DNA from 2 places in the Cupriavidus sp. SK-4 genome. Region 1 is predicted to be linked to the other one. Evidence: riboswitches for the same ligand, from Rfam matches in the RefSeq annotation. Region 1 holds a riboswitch; the other holds the start of a gene.
What was found. A riboswitch is a leader RNA that binds a small molecule or an ion and turns the genes downstream of it on or off. The one in region 1 is predicted to bind glycine.

Region 1 (11,908 bases):
CAGCAGGAACGCGACCGCTTCCTGCCACCAGGCCGTATCGACATGCCCGGTCCAGTCGTTATGCCCGGCGCCGTCGATCACCGCCAGCCGCCGCGGTTCGCCCAGCGATGCATAGAGCGCCTGGCCGAAGCGTGCCGGCACGATGGTGTCGCGTTCGGCGACCGCGACCATCACCGGGCGGCCGAAGCCTTCCAGGTTGGCCGCGCTGTCGTAGCGGTCGCGCAGCACCCAGCCGGCCGGCAGCCAGGGATAGTGATGCGAGGCAATATGCGCAAGCTTGTCCCACGGCGTGATCAGCAGCACGCCTGCGACGCTCTCGCGCTGGCGCGCCGCGGCCGCTGCGGCCACGCCCGCGCCCAGCGACTCGCCGACCAGCAGCAGCGGGCCGCCGAACTGGCGCCGGGCCAGCGCAATCGATTGTTCCGCGTCTGCCACAAAGCTGCGCTCACCGAGTGCGCCGGTGCGCGGGCCGTAGGCCGGGTACTCGGCCAGGATCACGCGAAGGCCCAGCTTCGTCAGCGCGCTGGCGTAGTAGTCGCGATGCCCGGCGTGCCCGGCATTGCCGTGAAAGACCATGGCGGTGGCGCGCGCCGGCCCGGCCGGCTCGGCGACCAGTCCGCGAAAGTCCTGCGGCCCCGGCCAGGCACGCAGCCCGGGCGAGACCATATCGTCGACCGAGGCCTTGTCGGGGAAGTAGAGGAAGTGATCCTGCATCATGCTGATTCCGGCAAGCAGGACTAGTCCCGCACCGAGCCAGCGCAGCACCCTGCGTCGAACCGGCGTGGCCCGCGGCGACACCAGCCGCGCTGGCGCCGGTGCCGGGACGATGGCAGGCATGGCAACGCGCTCAGGCGCCGGCGAACACCGGTTCGCAGCGCACCTCGGTCCTGACCGAGTTGGCGATAAAGCAGGCGTCATGCGCGGCATGGTGCAGGGCATCGAGTTCTTCGCGCGTGGGCTCGCGCTCGCCGCCAAACGTCACCTGCGGGCGCAGCGTCACCACGGTCATCGCTATCTGTCCGTCCGCATTCCTTGCCATCACACCGGTGGCCGCATCGAGGTAGCGGTCGACGACAAAGCGTTGCTTCGCCGCCAGCGACAGGAACCACAACATATGGCAGCTGGACAGCGAGGCGATGAACATCTCCTCGGGATCGACCGCGCTCGCATCCGACATCGGCAATGGCACCACATGGGGCGACGATGATCCCGGGACTTCCGCGCCGCCGTCAAAGCGCAGCACATGCCTGCGGCTGTAGCGGTTGCCGGCGAAATCCTGCCCGTCGCGTTGCCACAGGACTTCAGCGGTGTATGTGGACATGCAAAGACTCCTAACGTTAGGAAAACCTCAGGCGCCGTGCGGCACGCTTTCACCGTCGCGCAGGCCCAGGCGCTGGTTGGCCGGCACGGCGACATCGATCAGCTTCGGGCGCGGCAGGTTCAGGTTGCGCATCATCTCGATGAACTCTTCGCGCGTGCGGCCGGCGACGCGGCTGTTGTGGGCGCGCTCCTGGCCGATGGTGGACGAGGTACGGCCCTTGTAGTCGTGGGCCGGATAGACCTGCGTGTCGTCGGGCAGCGCAAACAGCTTCCTGGTCAGGCTGTCGTAGAGCGTGCCGGCGTCGCCCGACTGGAAGTCGGTGCGGCCGCAGCCGTCGATCAGCAGGGCATCGCCGGTGAAGACGCGGCGCACGATGCCGTCGGGCGTGGGCTCTTCCCACAGGTAGCTCATGCTGCCGGCAGTATGCCCGGGCGTATGGATGGCGCGCAGCACCTGCTTGCCGAAGACGACAGTATCGCCGTCGATCAACTGCTTCTGTGCGGGCTTGATATCGCAGCCGGACGGCGCCGCAGTGTGCGCGCCGGTCTGCAGCGCAAGGTGGCCGGCCGAGGTGATGTGGTCGGCATGGGCATGGGTCTCGATGACCCACGCCAGCCGCGCGCCAGTGGACTTCAGCAGCGCCAGGTCGCGTTCCAGCTGGTGGTCGACCGGATCGATCAGCAGCGCGTCCCCGGTGGCGGCGTCGATCAGCAGGTAGGTGAAGGTGGACGAGGTCTCGTCGAACAGCTGGTGGAAGGTCTGCATGGCTGCTCTCTTGTTTTTTGCTCGGGAAACGCCGCCATGATACGCCGCGCTGCGCCTAGCATTCCACGATATTCACCGCCAGCCCGCCGCGCGCCGTTTCCTTGTACTTGGTCTTCATGTCGGCACCGGTCTCGCGCATGGTCTTGATCACCGAATCGAGCGACACGTAGTGCGTGCCGTCGCCGCGCAAGGCCATGCGCGCCGCGTTGACCGCCTTGACCGAGGCCATTGCGTTGCGCTCGATACACGGGATCTGCACCAGTCCGCCAACCGGGTCGCAGGTCAGCCCGAGGTTGTGCTCCATGCCGATCTCGGCCGCGTTCTCGACCTGCGCCGGGCTGCCGCCCTGCACCGCCGCCAGCGCGCCGGCGGCCATCGAGCAGGCCACGCCGACTTCGCCCTGGCAGCCGACCTCGGCGCCGGAGATCGACGCATTGAGCTTGTACAGCAGCCCGATCGCACCCGCGGTCAGCAGGAAGTCGACCACGCCTTGCTTGTTGGCGCCCGGCACGAAGCGGTCGTAGTAATGCAGCACGGCGGGGATGATGCCGGCCGCGCCGTTGGTAGGTGCCGTGACCACGCGCCCGCCGGCGGCGTTCTCTTCGTTGACTGCTATGGCATACAGGTTGACCCAGTCCATCACCGAGAGCGGGTCCGACAGCGTGCGCTCGGCGCGCTCGGTCAGGCTGCGGAACAGTTCAGGCGCACGGCGCTTGACCCTGAATGGCCCCGGCAGCTCGCCGTCGGTGCGGCAGCCGCGCGCCACGCACGCCTGCATCACATCCCAGATATGCAGCAGGCCGCTGGTGACTTCTTCCTCGCTGCGCCAGGTTAGCTCGTTTTCCATCATCAGCCGCGCGATGCTCTTGCCGCTGGCGGTGGCCATCTCCAGCATGTCCTTGCCGCTGCGGAACGGGTGCGGCAGTTGCTGCGCGGCATTGAGCACCTGCGTATTGGGTGCGCCCGCGGTCACGACGAAGCCGCCGCCGACCGACAGGTAGCGCGCCTCGCGCAGTGAAGCGCCGCCGGCGTCGAAGGCATGGAACTTCATGCCGTTGGGATGCTCGGCCATCGCTTCGCGCCGGTAGAAGGCGATGTGCTCCTTCTCGACAAAGGGCACGATGTGCTTGCCCAGCAGCGACAGCTCGCGGCTGGCGCGCAGCGCGGCCAGTTGCGTGTCGATGGAATCGGGATCGACGGTATCGGGCGCCTCGCCCATCAGGCCGAGGATCACGCCCTTGTCGGTGCCGTGGCCTTTGCCGGTGGCGCCCAGCGAACCGTACAGCTCCGCTCGCACGCTCGCGACCTGCGGCAACAGGCCGTCGCGCTCAAGCCCCTGCGCGAACATCAGGGCCGCGCGCATCGGGCCCACGGTATGCGAGCTCGACGGGCCGATGCCCACCTTGAACAGATCAAAGACGCTGACTGCCACGGAATGTCTCCAGCAATGGGATGGCCCTGAAGAGGCTCTTTTTGGTCGGTTGGCGTGGCTGCGACGGGCACCGCGACACCGCGATGCCCGTCATCTCGAGCATAGTTCGTTGGCGGGCCGCCGCGGCTCCGGCGGCGCTACGCCTCAGTCCACCACGTAATCGCTGACCGGCACGCAGGCGCAGAACAGGTTGCGGTCACCGTACACGTTGTCAGCACGGCCGACCGGCGGCCAGTACTTCTGCGTGCGCAGCGATGCCACCGGGTACGCGGCTTCCTCGCGCGTGTACTTGTGGGTCCACTCGTCGGCGGTCACGACTGCAGCCGTGTGCGGCGCGTGCTTGAGCGGGTTGTCGTCGCGGTCGAAGGTGCCGTCGGCAACGCGGCCGATTTCCTGGCGGATCGCGATCATCGCGTCGATAAAGCGGTCCAGTTCGTGCAGCGCCTCGCTCTCGGTCGGCTCGATCATCAGCGTGCCCGGCACCGGGAAGCTCATGGTCGGGGCGTGGAAGCCGTAGTCCATCAGGCGCTTGGCCACGTCTTCATTGCTGATGCCGGTGTCCTTCTGCAGCGGGCGCAGGTCCAGGATGCACTCGTGCGCGACCAGGTCGTGCTGGCCGGTGTACAGCACCGGGTAGTACGGGGCCAGGCGCTTGGCGACATAGTTGGCCGCCAGGATCGCATTCTCGGTGGCCGCGGTCAGGCCGGCCGAACCCATCATCGCGATATACATCCACGAGATCGGCAGGATGCTGGCCGAGCCGAACGGCGCCGCCGACACGCCGCCGATGCCGCGGTCGTCGCGGCGATAGCCGACGCTGTCCTGGTTGGGCAGGAAGTCCGCCAGGTGCGCGCCGACTGCCACCGGGCCCACGCCCGGACCGCCGCCGCCGTGCGGGATGCAGAAGGTCTTGTGCAGGTTCAGGTGCGACACGTCGCCGCCGAACTGGCCCGGCGCGGCGGTGCCGACCATCGCGTTCATGTTGGCGCCGTCGACGTACACCTGGCCGCCGTGCTTGTGCACGATCTCGCAGATCTGCTGCACGCCCTGCTCGAACACGCCGTGCGTGGACGGGTAGGTGATCATGATCGCCGCCAGGTTCTTGCTGTGCTGCTCGGCCTTCTTCGCCAGGTCTTGCAGGTCGACGTTGCCGTCCTCATCGCAGGCCACCACCACCACCTTCATGCCGGCCATCTGCGCCGACGCTGGGTTGGTGCCGTGCGCCGACGACGGGATCAGGCAGATATCGCGATGGCTCTCGCCGCGGCTGGCGTGGTACGCATGGATGATCAGCAGGCCCGCGTACTCGCCCTGCGAGCCGGCGTTGGGCTGCAGGCTCACCGCGGCGTAGCCGGTGGCAGCGCACAGCATGGCCTCGAGCTGGTCGATCATCTCGCGGTAGCCCACGGTCTGGTCCAGCGGCGCGAACGGGTGGATCTGGCTGAATTCGGGCCAGGTCACCGGGATCATCTCGCTGGTGGCGTTCAGCTTCATCGTGCACGAGCCCAGCGGGATCATGGTGCGGTCCAGCGCCAGGTCCTTGTCGGCCAGCATGCGCAGGTAGCGCAGCATCTCGTGCTCGGCGTGGTGCGTGTTGAAGACCGGGTGGGTCAGGTATTCGCTGGTGCGTGCCAGCGCTGCGGGGAACGCGTCCTGCGTGGCGGCTTCGAGCTTGTCGAAGTCCAGTTCGGCGGGCAGCGGCTTGCCTTGCGTGAAGACTTCCCACAGCGCGATCACGTCGGCGCGGCTGGCGGTCTCGTCCAGCGAGATGCCGACGCGCGTGGCGCTGATATGGCGCAGGTTGATGCCGCGCGCGGTGGCTGCGGCATGGATCGCATCGGTGTTGAAGCCGGTTTCCAGCGTCAGCGTGTCAAAGAAACTGGCGTTGGTGCGCGCGAAGCCCAGCGCCTGCAGGCCGGCGGCCAGCGTCGCGGTCAGGCGATGCACGCGCTGAGCGATGCGCTTCAGGCCCTGCGGGCCGTGGTAGACGGCATACATCGAGGCCATCACGGCCAGCAGCACCTGCGCGGTACAGATGTTCGAGGTGGCCTTCTCGCGGCGGATATGCTGCTCGCGCGTCTGCAGGGCCAGGCGGTAGGCCTTGTTACCCTGCGCATCGATGGTCACGCCCACCAGCCGGCCCGGCATCGAGCGTTTGAATGCGTCCTTCACCGCCATATAGCCGGCGTGCGGGCCGCCAAAGCCCAGCGGCACGCCGAAGCGCTGCGAGTTGCCCACGGCCACGTCGGCACCCCATTCGCCCGGTGCGGCAATCAGCGTCAGCGCCAGCAGGTCGGCGGCAGCCACCACCAGGCCGCCGGCGGCGTGCACGGCGTCGGCGATGGCGCGGTAGTCGTTGACGTCGCCGTTCACGCCCGGGTACTGCAGCAGCACGCCGAAGGCGTTGGCCGCGGCGGCATCGGCGGCGGGGCCGACCTTGACCTCGATGCCCATCGGCAGCGCGCGCGTGCGTACCACTTCCAGCGTCTGCGGCAGCACGTCGTCGGCCACGTAGAAGGTGTTCGAATCGTGCTTGTTCACGCGCTGCAGCAGCGTCATGGCTTCGGCCGCGGCAGTGCCTTCATCCAGCATCGACGCATTGGCGATATCCAGCCCGGTCAGGTCGGTGACCATCTGCTGGAAGTTCAGCATCGCTTCCAGGCGGCCTTGCGAGATTTCCGGCTGGTAGGGCGTGTAGGCGGTGTACCAGGCCGGGTTCTCGAAGATATTGCGCAGGATGACGCCGGGCGTGACGGTGTTGTAGTAGCCCTGGCCGATAAAGCTCTTCAGCACCCTGTTCTTGCCTGCCAGCCCGCGCAGCTTTGCCAGCGCGGCTTCCTCGCTCAGCGGCTCGGTGAACTCGCCCATCGGCATGCCGTCGCGGCGGCGGATGGCGGCGGGGATGACGGCGTCGATCAGTGCGGCACGGCTGTCATAGCCCAGCACCTTCAGCATGTGCTGCTGTTCGGGGGTATCGGGGCCGATATGGCGGGCGGCGAAGGCGTCGCGCGCCTCCAGTTCGGCCAGCGTGGGCCGGTTCACTTGGGCGGCGTTCATGGGAAGCGGGGCGTTCATTGGCAAGAACCTCGTGGGGTGCGCGCCGGCCGGTGGTCAGCCGGGACGGCGCGCGTCAGTCTGCAGTGGCCGGTCCATGGTTGGACCGGCGCGGCCGGCGTCAGGCGCCGACGCTGGCCTTGTAGGCGTCGGCCGACATCAGGCCATTGACGTCGTCGCCGTTGGCCGGCTTGAGCTTGAACAGCCACGCGTCGAAGGCGTCGGCATTGACGCTCTCCGGGGCGGCCGTGGCGGCCTCGTTGACGGCGATCACTTCGCCGGCCACCGGGGCGTAGATGTCGGAAGCGGCCTTCACCGACTCCACCACTGCCAGCGCGTCGCCGGCACCGACCGATTTGCCCACTTCGGGCAGTTCCAGGAAGACGATGTCGCCCAGCGCGTCCTGCGCGTGGTCGGTGATGCCGATGGTGAGCGTGCCGTCGGCTTCGACGCGTACCCACTCATGCGACTCGGTGTACTTGAGGTCAGCGGGGAAATTCATGAAGGTTCTCCGGATACAGATTTGTTTCTTGTTGGGTGATGCCTGCCCGGCAAGTGCCGGCAGGCGAGGGCGACCGTTGGTATGAGCCTCAGCTCACGAGTGCCTTGCCATTACGCACAAACGGCAGTTTAACCACAGTCGCGTTGAGTTTGCGGTCGCGGATCTCCACCTGCACGGTATCGCCCACGGCGACATCCTTCGGCAGGCGGGCAAAGGCGATGGATTGGGACAGCGACGGGCTGAAGGTGCCGCTGGTGATTTCACCGTCACCGGCCGGGCTGATCACTTTCTGGTGGGCGCGCAGGACGCCGCCTTTGTCACGCAGGATCAGGCCGAGGAATTGCTGGCGCGAACCGGCCGCGGCCAGCGCCGCCTTGCCGGTGAAGTCGCGCTCGCTCTGCAGGTCCACCGTCCAGGCCAGGCCCGCATCCAGCGGCGAGGTGTTGATATCCATGTCCTGGCCGTACAGGTTCATGCCGGCTTCCAGGCGCAGGGTGTCGCGCGCGCCCAGGCCCGCCGGGCGCACGCCGGCGGCGTTCAGCTTTTCCCAGACGGCGGCGACGTTCTCGGCCGGCACCACCAGTTCGAAGCCGTCTTCGCCGGTGTAGCCGGTGCGCGCCACCATGATCTCGCCGATGGCCGGGTCCTGGACCACGGCGGCGTTGAAGGGCTTGAGCGTGTCCGAAGGCTGGGTCGAGGGGAAGGTGCTCCACACCCTGGCGCGGGCGTTGGGCCCCTGCACGGCGACGATGGCCAGAGGCTGCACGCCTGCAGGCGCAACATCTTCGCGGCGCGGCGTGATGGTCACATCGCTGCCGGTGGCGGCATTGCGCGCGCGGATCCATTCGATGTCGCCCAGCGCGGTGCTGGCGTTGACGACCAGGCGGAAGCAGTCCTCGGCAAAGAAGTAGACGATCAGGTCGTCGATCACGCCGCCTTTCTCATCCAGCATGCACGAGTAGAGCGCCTTGCCCGGGGTCTGCAGCTTGTCGACATTGTTGGCCAGCAGGCCGCGCAGGAAGCTGCGGGTATTGGCGCCGGCGAGGTCGACCACGCACATGTGCGACACATCGAACATGCCGGCGTCGGTGCGCACGGCATTGTGTTCTTCGATCTGGGAGCCGTAGTTGACCGGCATGTCCCAGCCGCCGAAATCAACCATGCGGGCGCCGAGGGCGCGGTGGATGGCGTTGAGGGGCGTGGCCTGGAGCGTCATGGAATCCTCTGGGGCAGTCTCGGTTGGCGAAAACAAAAAAGGGCCATCCGCCGCAACGCTCGCCGCGCCTGAATGTGGCGTAGCACCGCTGCGGCGGATGACCCCTCTGTCCTCGATACCTGAGAGATTACAAGGCGGATCCTGCCGGATCCCGTCCTCGTGCGCCCCTTCGGTGGGCACGCTCGCCACGAATGGCGGGTGCCGCTCTCCAGAGTTCGGCATGCATCGTGTGCATATTGCATGCCGATCCGATCGGTCCGTGGTGCCTGAGAGTTTTCGGGTGATACCCCTTCGGCGGCGCAGGCGATGCGCGCTCTCCCGGTCGGATGCGCGCAATGTACGGGAGGCCCCGGCCTTTGTCAAACCGGCCAGGGGAGCCTGCCGTACCTGTCGCTGCAGTGGTCTGGCTTACTTCTTCTTGTCGTCGGTGACAACGTTACCGATCACGCCGCCCACGGCCGCGCCACCCAGCGTACCCAGCGCGCTACCGTCGGTGAGGATGGCGCCGCCCACGGCGCCCGCGCCCGCGCCAATGGCGGTATTACGCTGCTTCGGGGTCATGTCCGCGCAACCGGCAAAGGCCGCGACGGTCGCGCCGATCAGGGTCACCTTGGTCAAAGTCTGCAGGGTTTTCATTATTGGCTCCGATGTGATGATTCAAGCATGTCAACCCCGCCGCGCAGGCCAGGGGGACATATTAGTTAGAGCGTTTGGTTGCGCGATTGGCTCCGGCCTTTACGAAGTGTTACGCCAGTGACACAACTGGCCGTGTCAACGCGGTTTGCGCTGACTGACCTGCCGCGGCCAGCGTGTTAACATCGGCAGCTTTGCCGCCGTGCCCGTTTTTTGGGGCTGGCGTGTCCCGCCTGGCCTTCCGCTGTTCCTGCCGATTTCCCTGCCTCCAACCGCATCCCACGCATGACCCATGGCCTGAACTCCGCCCAATCCGAAGCCGTCCGCTACCTGGACGGCCCTTGCCTGGTGCTGGCCGGGGCGGGCTCCGGCAAGACCCGGGTGATCACGCAGAAGATCGCGCATCTGATCGAGGACAAGGGCTTCGAGCCGCGCCATATCGCCGCCGTCACCTTTACCAACAAGGCCGCCAAGGAGATGCAGGAGCGCATCGGCAAGCTGATGGAGGGCAAGACCACGCGCGAGGGCAAGCGCATCCCGCTCAAGCAGCTGACGGTCTGTACCTTCCACTCGCTCGGGGTGCAGATCCTGCGCATGGAGGCCGAGCACGTGGGCCTGAAGCCGCAGTTCTCGATCATGGATTCGGACGACTGCTTCGGCCTGATCCAGGAGCAGCTCGGCACCACCGACAAGAAGCTGATCCGCGGCGTGCAGGGCACGATCTCGCTGTGGAAGAACGGCATGGTCGATCCGGAGGCAGCGATCGCGCAGGCCGCCAATGCCGACGAGCACCAGGCCGCGCTGGTCTACCGCAACTACGTGGCCACGCTGCACGCCTACCAGGCGGTGGATTTCGACGACCTGATCCGCCTGCCTGCCGAACTGTTCGCGCGCAATGAAGCGGTGCAGCTCAAGTGGCAGAACCGCCTGCGCTACTTCCTGGTCGACGAATACCAGGACACCAACGCCTGCCAGTACCAGCTGCTCAAGCTGCTGGCGGGCGGCTCGCACCTGCGCGCGCCGGCCTTTACCGCGGTGGGCGATGACGACCAGGCCATCTACGGCTGGCGCGGCGCCACGCTGGACAACCTGCGCGGGTTGCAGACCGATTTCCCGGACCTGAAGGTGATCAAGCTGGAGCAGAACTACCGCTCCACCGTGCGCATCCTGGAAGCAGCCAACGCGGTCATCGCCAACAACCCCAAGCTGTTCGACAAGAAGCTGTGGAGCGAGCACGGCATGGGCGACCCCATCGCCATCCACCCGATGAACGACGAGGAGCATGAGGCCGAGTCGGTGGTGTTCCGCCTGTCCGCGCACAAGTTCGAGCGCCGCGCGCAGTTCCGCGACTATGCCATCCTGTACCGCGGCAACCACCAGGCGCGGCTGTTTGAGCAGATCCTGCGCCGCGAACGGATTCCCTATGTGCTGTCGGGCGGCCAGAGCTTCTTCGACAAGGCCGAGATCAAGGACATCTGCGCCTACCTGCGCCTGATTGCCAACCCCGACGACGATCCCGCCTTTATCCGCGCCATCACCACGCCGCGCCGCGGCGTGGGCAACACCACGCTGGAAGCGCTGGGCACCTTCGCGGGCCAGGCCAAGGTGTCGCTGTTCGAGGCCGCGATGATGGGCGGCATCGAAGGCAAGCTGCAGCCGCGCCAGCTGGAGCCGTTGCGCGTGTTCTGCGAATCGATGGTGCGGCTGGCCGACCGCGCGGCCAAGGATCCCGCCACCGTGGTGCTGGACGACCTGATGGAAGGCATCCACTACGAGGCCTACCTGTACGACAGCTTCGACGAACGGCAGGCGCAGTCGCGCTGGACCAATACGCTGGAATTCCTGGAGTGGCTCAAGCGCAAGGGCACCAAGCCCGAAGGCGCCGAGGGCGAGGAAGCCACCGGCTTCGACAATGCCGACGGCTTCGGCAGCGAAGGCAAGAACCTGCTCGAACTGACCCAGACCGTGGCGCTGATGAGCATGCTGGAAGGCCGCGAGGAAGACCCTGATGCGGTGCGGCTGTCCACGCTGCATGCGTCCAAGGGGCTGGAGTATCCGCACGTGTTCCTGGTCGGCGTGGAAGAGGGCATCCTGCCGCACTGCCGCGAAGACGAGGACATGAGCGACGAGAAGATCGAGGAAGAACGGCGGCTGATGTATGTCGGCATCACCCGCGCCCAGCGCAGCCTGCATGTCAGCTGGTGCAAGAAGCGCAAGCGCGCGCGAGAGACCTACTCGTGCCAGCCTTCGCGCTTTATCGGCGAGATGAAGCTGGAGGAAGCGCCTGCGCCAGTCGATGAAACCCCGGCGATGAGCCCCAAGGACCGGCTCGGCGCGCTCAAGGCGCTGCTGGGAACCGGCGGCAAGACGGCCCCGGGCTGAACGGGGCGCTACAGTCCCGAAACAAAGGCCTACCAGGCTGACGGGACGCCGGGTGCGGGCATACCTAGTATGGCGGCTGTGCTGCTCGAGCCGTTCTACCGCGTAGAATCCTCGCGCAGCCGTGCCACCGGCGGGGTCGGCATGGGGTTGTCGATCGCGGCCGACATTGCCGCGCGCCATGGCGGCGAGCTGACCCTGAGCAACCGCCCCGAAGGCGGCCTGCGCGCGCGCCTGTCCTTACCGCGCGGCTGACGCCGCCAGCGTGACGTACTGCGAGCCGCGCTGCCCGTGCGTGAAGTCGAGCGCAAAGTCGCCCACGTCCACGCGCCCCTGCAGCGCCCGCCGCATCTCGGCCGCGCCGCTGCCGCGCAGGCCGGCCAGCGCGCGCGCCAGCCACGCCGCGCCGATATAGCCGGCCAGCGTGGCCGGCGACGGCGGCTCATCCAGGTATTGCTTCATGCGCGCCACGTGTTCCTTCACCACCCGCAGCGTGGCCTGTTGCGGCCCGGGCGCGATTTGGGTCAGCACCATGCCGCCGTTGTAGCCAGCGCCCAGGATCTCGCGCGCGGCGGTGGCGCTGACCGACGACAGCCCGACCAGGAA
Region 2 (11,908 bases), on a different contig from region 1:
GACCGCCTTCGTGCTGTCGGCGGCGCTGTCGGGGCTGGCCGGCTCGATCAAGGCACTGGTGCTGGGCTTCGAGACGCTCAGCGACGTGCACTGGTCGATGTCCGGCATGGTGATCTTGATGACGCTGCTGGGGGGCCTCGGCACGCTCACCGGGCCGATTATCGGCGCGTTTGTTGTGATCGCGCTGGAGAACAAGCTTGGCGAACTGGGCGGCTACCTTGCGGCGGTGACGGGCATCGACTGGTTCAACGGGTTCGGTGAATCGGTGTCGATGGTGACGGGCATCATCTTCATCGTGTGCGTGCTGACCTTCCGCAAGGGGATTGTGGGGAGTTTGGGGCGCGGACCCGAATGAGGCGAAACCCGTCCATGCCCCTAGTTCTCTCCCCTCTCCCCTAAATGGGAGAGGGGGGAAAACATCTGCAAGTTCAGGCTTAGGCCTTGGCCAATGCCAGCGACGCACCCGGCGCGACTGCCAGCTTCGCGCCGAGATGCTGGTAGACAATCCCCGCCACCATATCCGCAGTCACCGCCGACAAGGTCCACCCCAGGTGCCCGTGCCCGGTGTTGTAGAAGATGCATGCCGTCCGTCCGCGCCCCACACGCGGCAGCATATCCGGCATCATCGGCCGCAGCCCGGCCCAAGGCACCACGCTGCGCGTGCTGACGCCGGGGAAGCACTGCTGCACCCATTCCACCAGCGGGCGGATGCGGTCGGCGCGGATATCGCGGTTGTAGCCATTGAACTCGGCAGTGCCGGCCACGCGGAAGCGGTCGTCGCCCAGGCGGCTGGTGACCAGCTTGGTTTCGTCGTCGAGCAGGCTCACCACCGGTGCCGCGGCGCGGCTGGCTTCATCGGTCAGGTTGACCGTGATCGAATAGCCCTTGACCGGATAGATGTTGACGCGGTCGCCCAGCCCCGCGGCCAGTGCGCGGCTGGCGGTGCCGGCGCAGATCACGGCGCCGTCGAAGGTGGAGCTGGCCGTGTCGGCGCCGTCCTGAACGGTCACGGTGGCGCGCCTGCCGTCGGTCTTCACCGCCCGCACGTCCTGGCCGTACAGGCAGCGCACGCCTAGCCGATCGATGGCCGCGGCCAGGCCGCTGGTGAACTTGTGGATGTCGCCGGTGGAATCGCTTTCGGTGAAGTAGCCGCCATAGTAGGACCCGGCCAGCGTCGGCTCGATCGCGCGCATCTCCTCGGGCGTCACGGCGCGGCGCTCCAGCCCGCCCTGCGCCAGCAGCGCTGAGACCCGGCCGGCATGGTCGAAGCCGGCCTTGTCGCGGTAGATATGGAGGATGCCTTCCTTCTTCAGGTCGAAATCGATGCCTTCCTGCGCCGCCCAGCCGAACAGGTGCTCACGCGCGGCGATGGCCAGGCGCGCGGTCTCGATGGTGTTACGGCGGTAGTGGGGGATCGCGGCGATGAACTCGGCGAACCAGGACAGCTTGTGCCAGCTGGGCCGGGGATTGAGTAGCAGCGGGGCGTCGTTGCGCAGCATCCATTTCATGCCCTTGACGATGGTCGACCAGTGGGTCCAGACCTCGGCGTTGGAGGCCGACAACTGGCCGCCGTTGGCGAACGAGGTCTCCATGGCGGCATAGCGGTGCCGCTCGAACAGCGTGACGGAGAATCCGCGCCGGGCCAGCGCGTAGGCCGTGGTGACACCCGTGATGCCACCGCCGATGACAGCGATTGATTTCATGATCTGCAGGTTCCAGGAACGTCGATGGTGGGAGCCCGGACGCAATATGCGTGGCGGACGCCCCCTCTGTTCTGGACCTGAGAGATTCACGACACCCGGCCGCCAGGGCGGGGTACGCTTGCTCCTTCGGTATGCCGGCGGACGATAGCGTCCGGCATTCTTCAGAGTGCACTGACTGGTGATGCCGGTCCTTTTGCCTGAGAGTTTCCGGGGCGGTTGCTCCTTCGGCGCTGTGCGCGGCGGGCGCCGCGATAGTCTCTCCCTGCATCACATTGGCTTGACGCCAATCGGGGCAATGTAGTGACAAGGTCCGACGTTGGATATGCGGGTTAACACTTAGGCGGCCTGCCGCCCGCGTCGCTATGTCGCATCGGCCTGCGTCCCCATGCCCCATAAAATGTCAGCGCTCGCTCTCGGGGAGAAGCGCCGTATGCTGCGCTCAGGTGGAGTGAGCCAAAAAAAAGACGACAACAAGGTTTTCCAGTGAAGAAAAATCGCATTGCACTGGCCGTTTCGGCGGTACTGATGGGCCCCGCCGTCGCCGCCGCCCAGGTGGTGGACGCGCTCGAGCCGCTGCAGGAGGTGGTGGTCTCGGCCAAGTCGGAGCGCGGCGAGACGCCGGCCATACCGCCCAACACGCCCTCGCCGGCCTACGGCATCAGCAGCCGCCGCATGGCCGACTTCAATGTGGTGAACACGGAAGACGCCCTCAAATACGCGCCCAACCTCGCCGTACGCAAGCGCTTCATCGGCGATATGAACTCGATCATCTCGGTGCGCAGCACCAGTTCGCGCCAGTCGGCGCGGGGGCTGGTCTATGCGGACGGCCTGCTGCTGTCCAACCTGCTGGGATCGGACTTCAGCTTCCCGCCGCGCTGGTCGCTGGTCAACAGCGCTGAGATCGAGCGCATGGATGTGCTGTACGGCCCGTATTCGGCGCTGTATCCCGGCAACTCGCTGGGTGCGACGGTGCTGATCACCACGCGCACGCCGGAGAAGTTCGAGGGCGATGCCAGCGTGCAGCTGTTCACGCAGCGCTTCAGCCTGTACGGCACGCACGACAACTTCAACGGGGTCCACGCCAACGCCTATGTGGGCGACCGCGTCGGCCCGTTCTCGTGGCTGGTCAGCGTGGACCGGCAGGACAGCAAGAGCCAGCCGCTGAGCTTCTATACCACGGCGCGCTCCACGGCCCGTGCCACTTCCGCCGACAAGCCGGTCACCGGCGCCCACTTCGACCAGGACCAGACCGGCCGCGACCGCGTGGTGATGGGCGTGAACAGCGAGGGCGTCACGCATACCGTGCAGGACCAGCTCAAGCTCAAGCTTGGCTACGACATCACCAATACCCTGCAGGCGCAGTTCACTGCCGCCTACTGGCAACAGGACCGCTCCAGCGCCACGGGCAGCTACCTGCGCGATGCCAGTGGCAACGTGGTGTCGAACGGTCCAGTGAATATCGGCGGCTACGAGTATGTGATTCCCGCCAACGCCTTTGCCCCGAGCAATGGCGAGGACGCGCGCTGGCTCTATGGCCTGTCGCTGCGCACGCGCAACGAGACCGGCTGGAATTTCTCGGGCGTGGCGTCGCTGTTCGACGTCAGCAAGGACATCAGCCGCAGCGCCAACACCGTTGGCAGCGGGCCGGGCACGGTGACCTATGGCGACGGCACCGGCTGGCGCACGCTCGACCTGAAGGCCGACTACCGCCCGCAGCAGCTGCAGGGCGGGCACTGGGTCACGTTCGGCTATCACTACGACAACTACCGGCTGAGCAACACCACCTACAACACCTCGGACTGGCAGGCGGCCACCATCACCGCCTTCAACAACGCCTTTGCCGGCAAGACCGAGACCCAGGCGCTGTATGCGCAGGACGCCTGGTACTTTGCCGAGGACTGGAAGCTGATCCCCGGCGTGCGCTACGAACACTGGCGTGCCTATGACGGCAGCCGCAGCCAGCCCGGCGCGGATATCGGCTACCCGGTGCGCAGCGAATCCAACTGGTCGCCCAAGCTGGCGCTGGAGAAGGCCTTCGGGCAGGACTGGCTGGGCCGGTTGTCGCTGGGCCAGGCCTATCGCTACCCGACTGTCAGCGAGCTGTTCCAGGGCCGCATCACCGGGACCGCGCTGATCAACAACGATCCCAACCTGCGGCCAGAGCGGTCGTTCTCGAAGGACTTGACCTTCGAGCGCACGTTGGATTCGTCGTACTTCCGGGTCTCGGTGTATGAGGACGATATCCGCGATGCCCTGGTCAGCCAGACCAACACCACGGTATTCCCGACTGTCACCAGTTTCCAGAACGTCGACCGCGTGCGCACCCGCGGCATCGAGCTGGCCTATGACGCGCGCGATGTGTTCGTCAGCGGCTTTGACCTGTCGGCCAGCGGGGCCTACAACCATTCGAAGACGCTTGAGAACGCCAACAACCCGGCCTCGGTGGGCAAGTACTTCTACCGCATCCCCAAGTGGCGGGCCAACCTGATGGGAACCTATCGCATCACGCCGGCCTGGGCCGGCACGCTGGCCATGACCTATTCGGGGCGGCAGTACAATACGCTCGACAATTCCGACGTCAATCCCGCCACCTTCGGCGGCACCAGCAGCTTCCTGACCTTTGACGTCAAGGTGACGTACAGGCCCGCGAAGAACGTGCGCCTCGGGCTTGGCATCGACAACCTCACCGACCAGCGCTACTACGTCTACCACCCGTATCCGGGCCGGACGTTCTACGCCGAGGCGAAACTTTCCTTCTGAGCACGTGAACAGGCTGACCACACCCATGCAAGGCGTTTGCCCCAGTTTCCGTCTGATCGTTGCCGGGCTGATGGCCTGCGCCGCGCTGGCCGCGACCGCGCAAACGCACGGCGATCACGCCGGCCACGGCAGCCAGGCCAAGACCGCGAAGATGAGCGAGCTGGGCACCGGCGCGGCCTTCGATCGCGAGGGCAAGCTGTGGGTCGCCTACAAGGACGGCCCTTACGTCGCGGTACGTGCATCGACCGACTACGGCCGCAGCTTCGGGCCGGCGCAGCATGTCAACAGCGTGCCGGAGCAGGTTGCCGCCGATCACGAAAGCCGGCCCAAGGTGGCCGCGGGGCGCGACGGCGAGATCTACGTCACCTGGACCCAGCCGCTGCCCAAGCCGTGGACCGGCTTTATCCGCTTTGCGCGCTCCACCGATGGCGGCAAGTCCTTTGCCGAACCGCTGACGGTGCATGCCAACCGCGACCAGATCGCACACCGCTTCGACGCCATCGCGGTGGACAACGCCGGGCGCGTCTTCGTCAGCTGGATCGACAAGCGCGACGTGGTTGCCGCCGAGGCGCGCAAGCAGCCGTACGCCGGCGCCGCGGTCTACTACGCGGTCTCGGCCGACCAAGGCAAGACCTTCCAGGGCGACTACAAGATCGCCGACCAGTCGTGCGAATGCTGCCGCATCGCGCTGTTGCCCACGCCTGACGGCAAGATGCTGGCGCTGTGGCGCCATGTATTCCCGCCCAACACGCGCGACCACGCGCTGGCGCTGCTGGGCACCGACGGCAGGGCCACGCCGATGCAGCGCGCCACCTTCGACGACTGGCGCATCGACGCCTGCCCGCACCACGGCCCCGGCGCTTCGGTGGCGCCCGATGGCACGGTGCATATGGTCTGGTTCAACGTGCGCGAAGGCAAGCCCACGGTCTCGGTGGGGCGCTGGAAGGACGGCAAGCTGCTGGCACAGCGCCCGCTGGACGACCCGCGCGCGCAGCATGCCGATATCGTCGCGCTGAAGGACAACGAGATCGCGGTGACCTGGAAATCGTTCGACGGCCAGCAGACACGCCTGTCGGCGATGTTGTCGCAAGACGGCGGCAAGACCTGGCAGACGCGCAAGCTTGCCGGCACGGAGCGCGACTCGGACCAGCCGCACTTGCTGCAGCATGCGGGCCGCGCCTACGTGCTGTGGCGTACCGAGGCCGAGGGCTTCCAGGTGTTCCCGCTGGGCAAGGAGGGCGCATGATGCCATCCCGCCGCAAGCTGCTCGCCGCTGCCGTCCTGACCCTGGCGATGACTGCCGCCAATGCCGGCAGTGCGCCGGCCGAGCGCGTCGCCGTGTTCGCATCGGCCAGCGCCACCCTGCTGGCAGCCAGCCAGCAGGGCAAGCCCTTTGTGCTGGTGGTGTGGTCGCTCGACTGCGTCTATTGCAAGCGCAACTTCGACGCCATCGGCAAGCTGCGCGCGCAGCACCGGGACCTGCGCGTCGTCACGCTGGCGACGGACAACCCCGACGCGCTGCCACAGGTGCAGCAACTGCTCCAGCGCGTCAGGCTGACGCGCAACGCGTGGGTGTTTGGGCACGAGCCGCAGGAGCGGTTGCGCTATGCGGTCGATCCGGACTGGATGGGCGAGATGCCGCGCACCTACTTCTATCGCGCCGATGGCCTGCGGCAGGGCGTGTCCGGCGTGATCAGCGACGCCGACTGGGGCAAGCACCTGCGCTGGGCCGGCATCGCCGGCTGAGGCTGCGCCGGGAGCGGCTGCCCGTTCAATCCGGCTTGATCCCCGCGCGCGCAATGATCGGCTTCCAACGCTGCTGTTCCTGCGCGATAAAGCGCGAGAACTCCGCCGGCGTGTCGCCCACCACAATCGCCGCATCCGCGCTCAGGCGCTCGACCGACGACTTGCTCTTCACAGCTTTCACGGTGGCGTCCGCCAGCTTGTCGGCGGCCGCCTGGGGCAGAGACGCCGGTGCCAGCAGGCCATACCATTGCGTCATTTCGAAGCCGGGATAGCCTTGTTCGGCAACCGTCGGCACGTCAGGCAGCTGGGGAATGCGCTGGGTCGTGCCGGTGGCGATGCAGCGCAACTTGCCGGCCTTGATGAACTGGATGATCGCCGGTGCGCCGACGGCGGCCGCGTCCAGCCGCCCCGACAGCAGGTCGGTGATCTGCGGGCCGCTGCCGCGATACGGCACATGGGTGATGAAGGTGCCGGTCGCGGCCTTCAGGTATTCAAAGGCCAGGTGGCCGGCGCTGCCGTTGCCGGCCGAACCGTAGTTCAGCTTGCCGGGTTTGCTCTTGGCCAGCGCCACGAACTCCTTCAGGTTCTTCGCGGGCACGTCGGGGTGGACCACATACAGGCTCGGCACCTTCGACAGCAGCGAGATCGCGCGGAAATCCTTGATGGGGTCGTAGGGCAGCTTCGGGAAGATAAACGGATTGACCGCCAGCGTGCCGATATGGCCGAGGATCAGCGTGTGGTTGTCATCGGCGCGCGCGACTTCGCCCATCGCGATATTGCCGGCCGCGCCGGGCTTGTTCTCGACGAAGACTGACACGCCAAGCAGCTTGGTCAGCTCCGCCGCGGTGGAGCGCGCCACGATCTCCGAGCTGCCGCCCGGCGCGAACGGCACCACCAGCCGGATCGGCTTGGCCGGCCAGGCCTGGGCACGCGCCAGCGTTGGCGCCAGCGCGCACGCGCCCAGCGCGGCGGTGGTCTTGAGCAGATGGCGGCGAAGGGGATTGATCGAGGTCATGTTTTTCTCCTGAAGGTTCTGTAGCTGGGCCGTGGTGGGGCAGGGGCGGTGCTGGCGGGTGCTATTCGGGCTTGATGTTGCCGTCCCGGATGACCTTGGCCCATAGCCGGGTCTGCCCGTCGATGAATTGCCGTGCCTGTGCTGGCGGCGCAGCCACGACCTCGCCGCCCAGCTCGGCCACGCGTTGCCGGATCTCGGGGCTGGTCATGACTTTCTGCAGGGCGTCAGCGAGCTTCGCTGCGATCGGGTCCGGCGTTGCGGCGGGCAGGAAAGCCGCGTTCCATTCATAGACCTCGTAGCTTGCCACGCCGGCTTCCTGCATGGTGGGCACGGACGGCAATGCCTGGGTGCGGGCATGGCTGGTCACTGCCAGCGGCTTGAGCTTGCCGGCCTTGATGTGCTGCAGGCTCGACGCCACGTTGGCAAAGAACAGCGGCACCTGGCCGGCGATGACATCGGTCATGGCGGGGCCGCCGCCCTTGTAGGGCACATGCAGTAGGTCGACTCCCGCGCGCTGCTCGAACAGCACGCCCGCCAGATGCTGCGCCGAGCCATTGCCCGAGGACGCAAAGGCGACCGAGCCTGGCTTTTGCCTGGCCATGGCCATGACGTCGCTGACCTTGCTGGCAGGGAAGCTCGCCGTGGCCACCAGCACATTGGGATAGCGCGCCAGCACGCCGACCGGCCGGAAGGCCTTGTCCGGATCGTAGGGCAGGCGCGGATAGAGGCTGGGATTCACCGCATACGAGGAGGCATCGACCATCATCGTGTAGCCGTCCGGCGCCGCCTTGGCGACATAGGCTGCACCGATCTGCCCACCGGCACCCGGGCGGTTCTCGACGATCACGGTCTGGCCCAGCTCGCGCCCGAGACCCGGGGCGATCAGCCGTGCCATCAGGTCCGCGCCGCCGCCCGGCGGATACGTCACCACGATCGTGATGGGGCGTGCCGGCCAGGCCGCGGCGGTGTCGGCGGCCTGCACCAGCGTGGTGGTGGTGATCATGGCAGCGATCGTGGCGGCGATCGCGTGGCGTGCGTGCATGGGTCTGTCTCCTCGGGTGCGGTCCGTCAGCGGACGTCCGCGGTATAGCGAAAGGCAAAGGCGTCGCCCCGCGTCAGCCGGTATTCGATGCAGCTGCCGCCCAGGTCGAAGGCATGCCGGGTCACGACCGCGCACGGGTGCGCATCCGGCAAGTCCAGCAAGGCGGCCTCGTCTGCTGCTAGCGTGCGGAAGGTCACTTCATCAACGGCGCGATGGACCGTAATGCCGCAGGCGCTGCCCAGCAGCGGGTAGAGCAGGTCGCCCCATTGCACCGGCGGGAGTTGCTGCAGGGCCTCGCAGCGCGGCAGCGGCAGCCAGATCGATTCCAGCAGCCGGGGCGTGTCATCCAGCCAGCGGCGGCGTGAAATTGCCAGCCCGCGTGCACCCGTCGGCAGCCCGAAGCGGGTTGCCATGGCCTTGTCCAGGCGCACGGCGCGGCACGACAGGATTTCCGAGCGCGGCACCGCCGGCGCGCCATCGGCGCCGCCGAAGCGGAAAAACCGCATCAGGCTGGCCCCGCTCAGTCCCTTGCGCACGAAGGTGCCCTTGCCCTGCACGCGCTCCAGCAGGCCCTGCTGGACCAGCACGGCGATGGCCTGCCGGATGGTGCCCAGCGCGATGCCGAACTCCTTGGCCAGCGCGCCTTCCGCAGGAATGGCGCTGCCGGGCGCCCACGCGCCCGAAACGATCCTTGCCTGCAGTTCCGCCGCAATCTGGCCGTAGCGGCTCAGGCCCGCGGCGGTGGTTGTAGTCTGGAGCAGCGCGTTGTCTGGCATGCCGAACCCGTGCTAAATTGATGTCAATGCCGATGTCCTCTAGAGGACTAGAATACTGACGCGGGTTCGGATGCCATATCCGGATATACCCGCGCCACTGAGCCGCGCCACGGAGGGACTGACTGATGAGCAAGCGCGCATTGCCGCTGGTGGATACCCACTTCCACGTCTTCGATGCCGGAGTGGCCGCGCCATCGGCCCGCTACCGGCCGCCCTATGCCGCCGACCTGAAGGGCTGGCACGTCCGGCTTGCAGAACTCGGAGAGCTGTATGGGGTAGTGGTGCAGCCCAGCTTTCTCGGCACCGACAATGCGGCGCTGCAGGCCGCGCTGCAGGCCATGCCCGGGCGCTTGCGCGGCGTCGCGGTGGTCGACCCGGAAGTGACGGACCAGGAACTGGCCACATTGCACGGCGCCGGCGTGCGGGGCATCCGCCTGAACCTGTATGGCGATCCGGACTGGCAGCGCATTGCCACCGCGCCGTGGCGCGGGCTGTTCTCCCGGATCGCCGGGCTAGGCTGGCATGTCGAACTCCATACCAGCAACGGCGATGGCGCCATGGTGCTGGCGCAGCTTGACGCGGCCCTTGGCGATGCCGGCGCGCCGGTCGTGCTTGACCACTTTGGCCGGCCCGGCCCCGCAGGAACCGCGGATGCGATCTTCGACGTGGCCACTGCCGTGCGCGCGCGCCGCCAGGTCTGGGTGAAGATCAGCGCGCCGTACCGGCTTGCATCCCCTCAGGACTGGCACGGGCTTGCGCAGCGATGGCGCGAAGTCGTGGGCGATGACCGCTTGCTGTGGGGCAGCGACTGGCCATGGACCAATCACGAGGCGCCGGCTCGGGTCGACGAGTGCCGGATGCTTGCCGCATGGCCGGGACAAGGGGCGTCCGGTGACAGCGAGGAGGCCGGCGCGGCCTTGTCCGCTGCGCTCCGGTGGCGCAACGCCGCAGCGTTGTACGGGTTTGCGGTGAAGGGATAGCGGGCGACTTGCGCCGCCGGCGTCAGTCCAGCGCGAGCACCCCGGGAATCGCCTCCACCAGCAAATCGATCGTCACCCTCAGCTTGTGCGGCAGGAAGCGGGTGCGCGGCCACACCAGGTGCAGCGGGGTCCGGATGACGGAGGCTTGCGGCAGTACGCGCACCAGCGTGCCCTGGTCCAGCGGCTGCCGCACCAGCCACAACGGGACATTGACCAGGCCCGCGCCACGTATGGCTGCGGCGGCGATGGTGTCGATATCGTCAAAGCCGAGACGGTGCGCCAGTTCCGTCCGCGCGATATTGCCGTCGGGACCGGCAAGTGACCAGGGCACGGACTCGCCGCCATGCATGTAGACGAGGCAGCGGTGCGAGGCCAGGTCGGCAATGCTGGTCGGCGTGCCATGCTTGCGCAGGTACGCGGGCGCGGCGCAGAGCACCATCGCCTGCATGCCCAGCGGACGTGCCACCAGCATGTCGCTGTCCGGCAGGCGTCCGCTGCGGATGGCCAGGTCGATGCCGTCGTCAGCAAAGTCGACCAGCCGGTCGGTGAAATTCCCTTCCAGCCGCAACTGCGGATGACGGTCCGCCAGCTCCAGCAGCAGCGGCGCCACATGGTGGCGGCCGAACACCACCGGGGCGCTCACGCGAACCCGGCCGGCCGCTTCCCTGCGCCCGGCTTCGAGCATGAGCTGGGCGGCATCCAGGTCTTCCAGCGCCTGGGCACAGCGTTCATAAAAGGCCTGGCCGTCATCGGTCAGCGCCAGGCTGCGTGTGGTGCGCACGAACAGGCGCGTGCCGACGCGTGCCTCAAGCCGGGCGATGGCCTTGCCGATGGCCGAGCGCGTCAGCCCCAGGCGCGCCGCGGCCTGGGCAAAGCTGCCGGCCTCCGCGGCGGCCACGAAGGCGGAGATCCCGGCCAGCCGGTCATGGGTAATTGGTTCCATAGGATCTACATGGGAAGGACATCGATTGCTCAATGGATCTGTCAGGGAATCAGTATAGTGGGTTCACCGTTTTCAACAGACCGGAGTACCCCATGACGTCCTCCATGCAACGCTGGCAACTGTCCGCTTTCGGCCGCAACAACCTGCGTCGCGTCGACGCGCCCATTCCCGTGCCCGGTCCCGGCGAGGTGCTCGTGCGGGTCCATGCAGTGGCCCTGAACTACCGCGACCTGCTGATCATCCAGGACGGCATGGGCATGCCCGTGCAGCCGCCGCTGGTTCCCGGGTCGGACATGCGCGGCGAGGTGGTGGCGATTGGCGAAGGTGTAGCCGACTTTGCCCCTGGCGACGCCGTGATCAGCACCTTCTTCACCGGCTGGCTCGATGGCGTTCAGCCGCGCCGCAGCATGCCGCTGGGCGTGCCTGGTCCCGGCATGCTTTCGGAGTACGTGGTGCTGGCAGAAGATTCGCTGGTGTCGGCCCCGCGCACGCTCGACGCCGCGCAGGCCAGCACCCTGACCTGCGCCGGCCTGACGGCCTGGCAAGCCCTGGCCGAGGCCACGGTGACGCGGCCCGGCGACACCGTCGTGGTGATCGGCACCGGCGGCGTGGCCCTGTTTGCCGTGCAGATCGCCCGCGCACAGGGTGCGCGCGTGATCGTGGTGTCCGGCAGCGACGACAAGCTGGCGCGCGTGCAGGAACTGGGCGCGGCGCATGGCGTCCATCGCGGCCGCACCGCTGACTGGCCGGCTGCCGTGCGCGAGCTGACCGGCGGCCGCGGTGCCGACCATATGCTGGAACTGGCTGGCGGAGACAACTTCGGCCGGTCGCTGGCCGCGCTGGCGCAGGGCGGCCGGATCTCGGTGATCGGCAACCTTCAGGGCGATGAGCTGCGCGCCAGCGTCTATCCGGTGCTGCATGGCCGCGTGACCGTGCAGGGGAT

Region 2: linked by a shared signal. The riboswitch ahead of CF68_RS35180 (D-amino acid dehydrogenase) and the one ahead of gcvT (glycine cleavage system aminomethyltransferase GcvT) in region 1 are both predicted to bind glycine.

Annotation. Positions count from the first base shown of each region.
Region 1 covers NZ_JFJW01000087.1:2,822-14,729, reverse strand. The annotation lists gene CF68_RS18580 (alpha/beta hydrolase) at 1-837, opposite strand, end outside; gene CF68_RS18575 (OsmC family protein) at 848-1,321, opposite strand; gene CF68_RS18570 (MBL fold metallo-hydrolase) at 1,349-2,086, opposite strand; gene CF68_RS18565 (L-serine ammonia-lyase) at 2,142-3,518, opposite strand; gene gcvP (aminomethyl-transferring glycine dehydrogenase) at 3,663-6,593, opposite strand; gene gcvH (glycine cleavage system protein GcvH) at 6,694-7,074, opposite strand; gene gcvT (glycine cleavage system aminomethyltransferase GcvT) at 7,163-8,290, opposite strand; glycine riboswitch at 8,387-8,512, opposite strand; glycine riboswitch at 8,534-8,621, opposite strand; gene CF68_RS18545 (glycine zipper 2TM domain-containing protein) at 8,699-8,926, opposite strand; gene CF68_RS18540 (UvrD-helicase domain-containing protein) at 9,209-11,305, shown strand; partial or broken gene CF68_RS18535 (ATP-binding protein) at 11,357-11,557, shown strand; gene CF68_RS18530 (ABC transporter substrate-binding protein) at 11,543-11,908, opposite strand, start outside.
Region 2 covers NZ_JFJW01000245.1:107-12,014, forward strand. The annotation lists partial or broken gene CF68_RS35175 (branched-chain amino acid ABC transporter permease) at 1-355, shown strand, start outside; gene CF68_RS35180 (D-amino acid dehydrogenase) at 435-1,748, opposite strand; glycine riboswitch at 1,760-1,878, opposite strand; glycine riboswitch at 1,879-1,977, opposite strand; gene CF68_RS35185 (TonB-dependent receptor) at 2,187-4,463, shown strand; gene CF68_RS35190 (sialidase family protein) at 4,489-5,709, shown strand; gene CF68_RS35195 (hypothetical protein) at 5,706-6,209, shown strand; gene CF68_RS35200 (tripartite tricarboxylate transporter substrate binding protein) at 6,235-7,224, opposite strand; gene CF68_RS35205 (tripartite tricarboxylate transporter substrate binding protein) at 7,286-8,266, opposite strand; gene CF68_RS35210 (GntR family transcriptional regulator) at 8,293-9,042, opposite strand; gene CF68_RS35215 (amidohydrolase) at 9,168-10,022, shown strand; gene CF68_RS35220 (LysR family transcriptional regulator) at 10,045-10,965, opposite strand; gene CF68_RS35225 (NAD(P)-dependent alcohol dehydrogenase) at 11,058-11,908, shown strand, end outside.